Regions from separate parts of the Vibrio gigantis genome, predicted to be linked through region 3. Evidence: predicted binding sites of a transcription regulator. Region 3 holds the regulator's gene; each other region holds the start of a gene.
What was found. The regulator PurR, encoded in region 3, represses purine synthesis genes. The targets are predictions, from matches to a motif close to TNANGNAAACGTTTNCNTNA.

Region 1 (3,287 bases), 860 kb from region 3:
CAGTCACCACCCCCATTGCTATGGAAGTGTCGAGCCATTTGGGTGGTGAAGCAGCAATTGCGGCAATACTGGTATTGATTGTTGGCCTATTTGGAGCCACTTTCGCTTACCCGATCTATAACCTCATTGGTATTAAGAGCCCTATTGCACGTGGTTTAACCATGGGTACCGTATCTCACGCTTTAGGTACTGCGACATGTGCTGAAAAGAACCAAGAAGATGCTGCATTCAGTTCTCTAGCGCTTGTGCTCTGTGGCGTTATTACCTCAATTATCGCGCCGAGTGTATTTTCGCTTGTAGTTTGGTTCTACTCTTAACCATTTTTATTACAGTTTAAACGCTGCTCGTTCATTGGTTACCTAATAAATTTGGCTAACGGTTTAAAGCATGACAAGTAGCCCAAGCAGAACTCTGATTATCTCAGGGTTGGCTTGGGCTTTTTTATCGCATTTACTCAGTAATAGCAGTCAAATCACGCTCTATTACGGGCAGTAAGTGAGATATCAGCTGTGGAAATAGCTCTTGCAATCGATTTCAAGTGTGACCTCACTCTAATTATGCAAACCAATGTAACAACAACAATTCAATAGTGATCTTTATCACAGAAAATTCCTGAACATTGCATAAACTTAAAGCCTAAGGTCAATTAAGGATTCAACATGAACAGTCGTATTACCCTGGCGCTGGAAAGTGCTCCAACAGTAATCAAAGCACTTTTGAGTGACATCGTATTAGCAGACAACTTTGACGCGACATTGTCTCCAGAGCAATTTGCCAGCCTACTGCAAGCAAGTGGTTTAGCGGATGACGAGCTACGTATTGCGCTACTTCCTTTTGCCGCAGCGTATTCTTACGCTCCGTTATCTGACTTTTATGTTGGTGCAATCGTACGTGGTTTGTCTGGAACTCTGTATTTTGGTGCAAACCTTGAAATCGCTGGTGCTCAACTTGGTCAAACCGTTCACGCTGAGCAATCTGCAATCAGCCACGCTTGGATGAAAGGCGAACAAGGCATCTCAGATATCACAATCAATTTCAGCCCTTGTGGTCACTGTCGCCAGTTTATGAATGAACTGACCACAGCAAAAGAGCTTAAAGTTCAGCTTCCGCAACGTGATGAGATGTCACTACAAGAATACCTGCCAGACTCGTTCGGCCCTGCTGATTTAGGTGTGACAACTGGCCTAATGACTAAGCTTGATCATAAATACACGACAGAAGAAACAACACCTATTGTTGTAGAAGCGCTAGCAGCACTAAACCGCAGCCACGCTCCTTACACCAAAAACCTAAGTGGTGTTTCACTACAGCTTACGTCAGGTGAGGTTTTCACCGGTGCTTACGCAGAAAATGCGGCGTTCAATCCGAGCCTGCCTCCTCTACAAGTAGCCTTGATTCAACTGAAACTGGCTGGCTTCAATTTCGAAGAAATTGAAAGTGCTGCTTTGGTTGAAATCGGCGAAGGTAGCATCAGTCATCTGGCGGATACGCAATCTACATTAGAAGCGATTAATCCCGACATTCCAGTGACTTACTTAGCAATCTAAGTACATCTGGTTAACAAAAGTTTAAATAAGCAGCTCTATTTAACAGGGCTGCTTTTTTTATGCCTGTAATTAACGCAACAACTCGCGCAAACGTTTGCTTTTGTCATTGAAATAAGTATGATCACCCCGTTTTCAATCAATCGTTCAAAAGATCGGAAGGAATTTCTATGTTTGGTACTGCTACTCGTGAAAATGCTACTCGTGTACTTCTATTAGGTTCAGGTGAACTCGGCAAAGAAGTTGCTATCGAGTGCCAACGTTTAGGCTTGGAAGTTATTGCTTGTGACCGTTATGCAGACGCGCCAGCGATGCAAGTAGCGCATCGTAGCCATGTATTAGACATGTTAGACGGCGATGCACTTCAAGCAATCATCGAACTAGAAAAACCAGATTATGTGGTTCCTGAAATTGAAGCTATTGCCACCAGCAAGCTAGTGGAGCTAGAAGCACAAGGCTTAAATGTCGTTCCAACTGCGAACGCGACCAAGCTAACGATGAACCGCGAAGGTATTCGTCGCCTAGCCGCAGAAGAGTTGAAACTGAGCACTTCACCTTACCGCTTTGCAGATACCTTTGAAGACTTTGCTGCTGCTGTTGAATTCGTGGGTATGCCTTGCGTTGTTAAGCCAGTAATGAGTTCTTCTGGTAAAGGCCAAAGTGTCATCAAGACAGAAGAAGACATTCAGAAGTCTTGGGATTACGCGCAAGAAGGCGGGCGCACTGGCGCAGGTCGCGTGATCGTTGAAGGCTTTATTGATTTCGATTACGAGATCACCCTTCTGACCGTTCGCGCTGTTGATGGCGTACACTTCTGCGCACCTATCGGTCACCGCCAAGAAGACGGTGATTACCGCGAATCATGGCAACCACAAGTAATGTCAGACAATGCACTTAAAGCGGCGCAATACACAGCTGAACAAGTGGTTAATGCATTAGGTGGTCACGGTATCTTTGGTGTCGAACTTTTTGTTAAAGGCGATCACGTTATCTTCAACGAAGTATCCCCTCGCCCACACGATACTGGATTAGTGACATTAATGTCTCAAGACTCATCGGAATTCGCACTGCACGTTCGCGCATTTACGGGGATGCCAATCAAATCAATTACTCACTATGGCCCTTGTGCTTCTGCAGTAATCCTTGGTCAAGGCACATCAACTAACATCCGTTTTGAAGGCCTTACAGAAGCATTAGAGGCACCACAAACGCAAGTTCGTCTGTTTGGTAAGCCAGACATTGACGGCCGTCGTCGTCTTGGTGTGGCGTTAACTCGTCGCAATAGCACAGAGACAGCAATCGAAGATGCCATCGAAAGCGCTTCGAAAGTAAAAATGATTTACTAACCAGCAATTCAATTCAAAGCAATCACGAGTTCAAATCTGAATAATAAGAAAGACGGGCTACCGAGCCCGTCTTTTTGTTGGTGTTACCTGTTGGCTTAACGAAGCAAACTGAACTTATGTATCTGACTCAATCAAATACACGTCCTCACTGAATCGAGATAAGCCTTTCTTAGCAATCTTCGGATGTTCATCGTCTGCAATATCTTGATTTAACAATGTGATTTTGTATCCAGAGAACAACTGATCGATCTCTAGTTTAGGTACGCTAAACGGAGGCCCCGCCATCTCGCTTTGGTCGTAATCCAGAGTCACCAGAAGGACCTTACCGCCCGGTTTCAGCAGTTGTTTCAAACGCTCTACATACTGAACCCGCATCTCTTCAGGCAAAGCAACCAAA
Region 2 (3,287 bases), 470 kb from region 3:
CGAGCTCGTTTCTTCTGATTCAGACATTGGGATACTTAATAAGAAATGGTTGTCACTAATAATATAAAAAAAAATGACCCTATAAAGGGTCATTTCTCAAAAAACTAAGTTTACGCTTATTTTGACTTGCGATTTACTGGCTCAACATAGCTTAGGCTAGTATCCCAAGGCTGCTCAATCCATGTGTCTTGAGCGATATCAACAATGTACTCGTCTAGTAGGTGTGCGCCAGAAGGCTTAGCACATACAGCAATTAATTTTGCTTTAGGGTACATTTCGCGAAGCTTACGTGCAGTGTCGCCACTATCTACAAGGTCTTCAACGATTAAGAAACCTTCGCCGTCACCTTCAGGAGCTTTAACGACTGTCATATCACGTTGGTGATCGTGGTCGTAGCTAGAAATACAAATCGTATCTACGTGACGAATACCCAATTCACGAGCCAAGATTGCACCAGGAACCAAACCACCACGGCTTACAGCCCAGATACCTTTCCACTGCTCTGCTGGCATTTGCTTTTCAGCTAGTTGACGGCAGTAAGTCTGCATGTTGTCCCAAGTGATAATGAATTTGTTGCTCATAGTATAAAACCTAATAATTTTGTCATGTTATTAGAGGCTATCTCAAACATAGCCTCTTCAGCGATGAAGCAGAAATGTAGACGATTAAGCGAAAATGTATTTAAGAATAAAGATAACTGACATTACCCACACAGCAGGTGAAACATCGCGACCTTTACCACTTAGCAGCTTAATTGCAGCGTAAGCGATGAAACCTAGTGAAATACCCTCAGCGATAGAGTACGTCAGCGGCATAAGCAGGCATGTTACCACGACTGGTGCTGCTTCCGTAAGATCACGCCAATCAATGCCAACTAGACCAGACATCATCAAAATTGCTACATAGAAAAGCGCGCCTGATGTTGCGTAAGCCGGAATCATACCTGCAAGTGGCGAGAAGAAAAGAGCCAGTAGGAATAAGATACCAACAACAACGGCCGTTAGACCAGTACGACCACCTTCAGCGACACCCGCAACACTCTCAACGTAAGAAGTTGTGTTTGATGTACCTAGCAATGCACCAATAGATGTTGCTGTAGAGTCAGCAAGCAGTGCTTTGTTTAGACGAGGAAGTTTGCCGTCTTCTTTGATTAGGTTTGCTTTTGTTGCAACACCAACCAGAGTACCCGCTGTATCGAACAAATCGACGAACAAGAATGCGAATACCACTGAAATCATACCGATTTCAAATACAGCAGAGAAATCAAGCTGCATGAACGTTGGTGCAAGGCTTGGTGGTGTAGACATGATGCCGCCGTATTGAACGTCACCAATAATAATACCAAGAGCCGTGATTGCTAGGATTGCAATCATTACCGCACCTTTCACACCACGGTGAACAAGAGCAATCGTAAGGAAGAAGCCTAATGAGCCAAGGATAGGAGCAATCGCGGTAATGTCGCCCAGAGACACCTTAGTTGCAGGGTTAGAAACAACGATGCCAGCATTGCTCAGAGCAATAAACGCTAAGAAAAGACCGATACCCGCAGAGATACCAACACGCAGAGACATAGGAATCGAGTTGATAATCCATTCACGAATCTTAAAGATACTTAAGAAAATGAAGATTACGCCTGATACGAAAACCGCTGCCAGAGCAACTTGCCACGTATAACCCATCCCCATAACAACTGCATAGGTAAAGAATGCGTTCAAACCCATACCTGGTGCCTGAGCAATTGGGTAGTTAGCAACAAAGCCCATGATGAAACAGCCAATAGCAGCCGCTAAACAGGTTGCTACAAATACAGCGCCGTGGTCCATACCAGCATCAGCTAGGATCATTGGGTTTACAAAAATGATGTAAGCCATTGTTAGGAAGGTTGTTAGACCTGCGATGATTTCAGTGCGCACATTGGTGCCGTTTTCACTGAGTTTGAATAGCTTTTCGAACATTATCGAATCCTATAAGGGTAAAAGTAAACGGTTGCGTAATCGATTGGCTGTGGATTATAAAGTTATCAAATAACAAATTCCAGATAGAATTAAGGCTCTAATCGATATTTATCAGAATGCCGTATGAAACAAAGCGATTAAAAACGAAGTAATTACCAGGAAATAATCTTAATAAACAGTCAATTAAGACTATTAAACACAATAAGAAATCTTGGTTACTTTTTCGACCATCGGTTATTTTGATAGAGAATTTAGCCATTAAATTCTGAATTCAAACCCACAAGAGTTGTGTATTTTTCAACAGGATCAGTAATAAGGCGCAAATTGATATTTTGGCGTTTAAAAAACAACCATGCAGAACAGCAGGGAAAGTGACGAGATAAAGCGGTTTGGAAAAGTAGCAGGCAAAAAAAACGCCACTCAAAACTGAGTGGCGGTAGAATCTGTCAACCAAAAGGGCTGTAAAAGAATTCCAATATATAGGGGTGAACAAAACTGTTCGAGTTACATGCTTACGGTATTAGTAACCAAAGCTTGTAGGGTATGCAAAGTTGCTAGTGTAAACAGAGCTGTTAAGCCAGAACATTGCAGATGGTAAACCTTTCATAACTATCACCTTAATAAATCAATAAAAAACGAATTTGATTTCTCGGTTCCTTGGAGGCGATAAAACGGACTCATCCTTTGAGCATTTACTCTTCATCTCAGAAGTTGGTTATTAATATACCTCAAAGAAAAAAGATTACAAGTATTTTTTGCTACGCGTCACACTTTTGGCTAATTCCGGTTATTTTACAAACCCGATTATGTAATTAAATTACAAAATTGAATTAAACAAACGTTTGCCTGTGCTATTTATAAGCATCAAGGCGCCTAATTATGATCAGATAGACAAGATCGCTTTCAAAATTTGAGCTATTTGAGGTTTAGAAGCGCTACTCGTCAAAACACTCAAGTGGTATGCTGTTGCCATCAAAACAGACCCATATTTTAGTTTTTTGTTCTAGGTTTTTATCTATACAAAACCTAAATATATGGTTATCAAATAAAAAAGGAGTCATCCGTGTCTGAATTCCATTCTGAGATCAGTAAATTATCCCCTGCCCCTATCTGGCAGTTCTTCGATAAAATTTGCTCAATCCCACACCCTTCTAAGCATGAAGAAGAGCTTGCTCAATACATTATTGCTTGGGCAACAGAGCAAGGCCTAGACGTACGTCGTGACCCAACGGGCAACGTATTCATCAAGAAGCCTGCAACGCCGGGTATGGAAAACAAAAAAGGTGTGGTGCTACAAGCTCACATCGATATGGTTCCACAAAAGAACGAAGA
Region 3 (3,287 bases):
GAAGTGTAACAACTGCTGCCCCAGGAATGGAAAAGGCGGTGATCAATACATACGCAATGAAGTAAGTCGCTGCCGCTACAATAAAGTTACTTCCAATATAGTCATTTAGCACCGCTTGCTGTGCTTTGGCATTTTCCAGTGTGAGGTATTGGCCAAAGTTAATGCCTAATAAAACGATCGTTATGACCAATACAATACCCAATATCATTTTCTTACTCATTGATACTTCCTCAAATTTTCAATGCATACCATTAGTATAGATAGACAGGCAAAGCATAGATTAACTTTCACCAGATATAAAAAAAGCCGCAGTGAATGCGGCTTAGTTATGTATATAGTTTGCACTGACAATGTTAATTGACGCGATTGATAAGCTCTTCGCGACGCTGCTGCGGTATGACAGACCAATGTGTTCCATTGATTGCACCTTCTAGCGCCCACAGTAGTTCAATACTGACAGAGGACGCATGCGATTCCTTGATGGCGTTAAAGGCGTTTACAGAGCCAGATTCATATAAACGTTCTACGGAATCGATTCCTGCTTTTTTCAACATACGCTCAGTGGCGAGTCGAAGATTTGGTAGATCTTTGAGTCGGGTTGGCTTAGCAGAAGACTGTTCAGCTTTTTCTTCTTTAGCAAAACCCAGAGACGTCGTTGCGAGTTCCAAGATTTTCTCTTGGTCTTGCCACAGGCCTTCAGGTAAAGCGAAATATTTAGTAACGACAGGGAAACCACGTTTTTTGTAGACGTACGGTTGAAACCCTTGTTGTTCGAATTGCTTCGTTGTGCATTTGTCTGCTCGTATGTGCAACTGGTCATTTACAACCAGAGCAAACATAGTGTCATCAGCAAAAAGACCGAAGCCACCAAACATTGAGCGTGATTTTATTTTTCCTAGGGACTCAAATAACTTCATCGAGTCCTTTAGTATCGGTTTATCCATGTTATTTATCTCGGTGTATTTGAACTACGCCACCAAATAAGCAGGTCCGAGAGATTAGCAAAATGTTGCAATTAAATTGTCAATAAGCCGTAAATTACTAAATTATTAGTAGTTACTGCATTTTGCCATCGGTAACCCCGCTACCATACCAACAAGTGGTTTAGGCCGGAAGCTTTGCGTCTCACTCTTTCGAGTGGTTTGCCCTGTGCGTGACTGATTAAATAGAATAAAGTTTTTGTTGAATGAAGCTCACAGTTGATATTTCAAAATGTGATGTTGCTTCAATTAATGATCTTTCTGTTGTGCATCTGGGTTCATTATGGTTGCTGATAAAAAAAGCGCACCTAAAGGTGCGCTTGATGAAATTAAACTCAAATTGTCAATTAATTTAACGTTTTAACTGTACTTCGTTCAACAATTTCAGGGTGCATTTCGAAGACACGTTTTTCGTGATCTTTGTCTTTTATGCGCTCTAATAGAATTTCGAATGCATTCTTGCCAACACGACGCTTTGGTTGGTGAACGGTGGTTAACGGCGGGGAGAAGTATTCAGCCAGTTCGATATTGTCGTAACCGATCACCGAGATATCTTCAGGAATGCGAATGCCTTTTTCTTGCAAGCGGCTCATTAGGCCGAGAGCCATTGTATCGTTAAAGCAGAATACCGCCGTTGGACGATCTTCTATCTCAACGATTTGTTCTGCAGCAAGAACTGCCGTATCACACTCGAAGTTGCCTTCGATGATCATATTTTCATCGGCAGAAATCTTAGCTTCGTTGAGTGCGCGCTTGTAACCGGCAATACGTTCAACACATGCTGCTTTGTCTAAGTGGCCACTTAAACATGCAATCTTAGAGTGACCTCGTTCAATAAGGTATTTGGTCGCTAGGTAGCCACCTTCTTCAGAGTTATCGATGATCTTATCAGCTTGAGAACTCTCTGGTCCCCAGTCCATGATAACTTTAGGGATGTCAGCATGACGGTCTAACATCTCTCTTAGTTCTTCAGTTAGGTCAGAACACATAACTAAAATGCCATCTACACGTTTCTCTGCAAGCATTCGAATGTAGTCACGTTGCTTTTCATAGATGCCGCCCGTATTACACAGGATCAAAGTGTAACCTTGACGGTAGCAGTAACTCTCAACACCATCGATAACTTCAGAGAAGAATAGGTTAGTTGATTGAGTCACTAGCATACCTATAGTGCGTGTTGTATTGCACTTCAAGCTACGAGCAACAGCACTTGGTGCATAGTTCAGTTCATCTACCGCTTTGTTTACTTTTTCTTGAGTTGCTTCTGCAACAAAGCGAGTTTTATTGATTACGTGAGAAACGGTTGTTGTTGATACGCCGGCTAAGCGAGCGACATCTTTTATAGTGGCCATGGTTTTATCCTATTAGAAGCTACTTTCCCAAAGTACGGAATAAAGTAGCCGTTAAGCTACCTAACTAAGAGCTTAAATTTGTAGGGCTCTTTGGGTACTAAAGTGCTAAAAAACAAAAAACCGCTATTGAGCGGCTTGTCTTAACACCGAAATGCTCTGAACTTTAATAAGCATAGCATTTCGTGAATGTTTCATATTTTATCGTTTGCGGTCACAATTTTAGACTGACTAGAAATTACTCGCAATAAAATTCACCCAGAAATCCGGGTGAATTGTCACATTCTACTGAATTTATTTACCTAGTCATCCAATAAGCTATTCACCAGCTAAATATTGAGTGTCTAATTGACAGAATGCGAGTAGCAAAGATGAGACTGAAGCGTAGAAACCGAATTCATCAATGTCATGACATTTTACATTGAACTTTGGTACCCAAGTAAGCAGCTGCTGTTCAATAAACTGCTGTTGAATGGCGAACGATTTCTCTAGTTCTTCTTCAAGTTCAGTTTCGTTAGAACGGATGATCAGGTTGCCAAGGAAATCGAGTTCGATAGCGATGTGGTCTGCTGGCTCTTTTAGGTCTTGGTTCACCACTAAGTTGTGTTTAGCCATGATCTCTTCCATATCTTTTGCTGGTTTATCGTTCAAAAGGCCAGTTTCGCCGATATACATCGAAGCGTAAGGAAGAGCGCCGTGTTTATCTGTCTTTAAGAAAAGATCGCAAAAGTCTGCAGACAGCTCTAGCTGAGCATCTTCACGTGTTTGTAGACGGTTAAGCGCATCTACTAACTTATCTATCGATGGTTTTAGTGTTTGATTTTCGCCTAAACCAGTTAGGAAAGAACGAATTTCAACAGAGTGGTAGTGATCGAGTTCTTCTTGAGTGAGCTCTTTAGCGAATAAGCTTGATAGCCACCAGTATATTTCTGCTCTTTGCTCGTTGAATGCTTTCGTA

Region 1: the regulator PurR is predicted to act here: its motif matches at 1,630-1,649, upstream of purT (formate-dependent phosphoribosylglycinamide formyltransferase).
Region 2: the regulator PurR is predicted to act here: its motif matches at 1,975-1,994, upstream of OCV56_RS12510 (NCS2 family permease).

What each region holds. Positions count from the first base shown of each region.
Region 1 covers NZ_AP025492.1:1,481,495-1,484,781, reverse strand. The annotation lists gene OCV56_RS06730 (LrgB family protein) at 1-317, shown strand, start outside; gene cdd (cytidine deaminase) at 660-1,547, shown strand; gene purT (formate-dependent phosphoribosylglycinamide formyltransferase) at 1,715-2,890, shown strand; gene OCV56_RS06715 (thiopurine S-methyltransferase) at 3,005-3,287, opposite strand, start outside.
Region 2 covers NZ_AP025492.1:2,818,762-2,822,048, forward strand. The annotation lists gene frsA (esterase FrsA) at 1-27, opposite strand, end outside; gene gpt (xanthine phosphoribosyltransferase) at 117-581, opposite strand; gene OCV56_RS12510 (NCS2 family permease) at 666-1,955, opposite strand; gene OCV56_RS12515 (aminoacyl-histidine dipeptidase) at 3,019-3,287, shown strand, end outside.
Region 3 covers NZ_AP025492.1:2,344,807-2,348,093, reverse strand. The annotation lists gene OCV56_RS10295 (TVP38/TMEM64 family protein) at 1-220, opposite strand, end outside; gene OCV56_RS10290 (TfoX/Sxy family DNA transformation protein) at 354-944, opposite strand; cyclic di-GMP riboswitch class I at 1,072-1,157, opposite strand; gene purR (HTH-type transcriptional repressor PurR) at 1,328-2,332, opposite strand; gene torD (molecular chaperone TorD) at 2,648-3,287, opposite strand, start outside.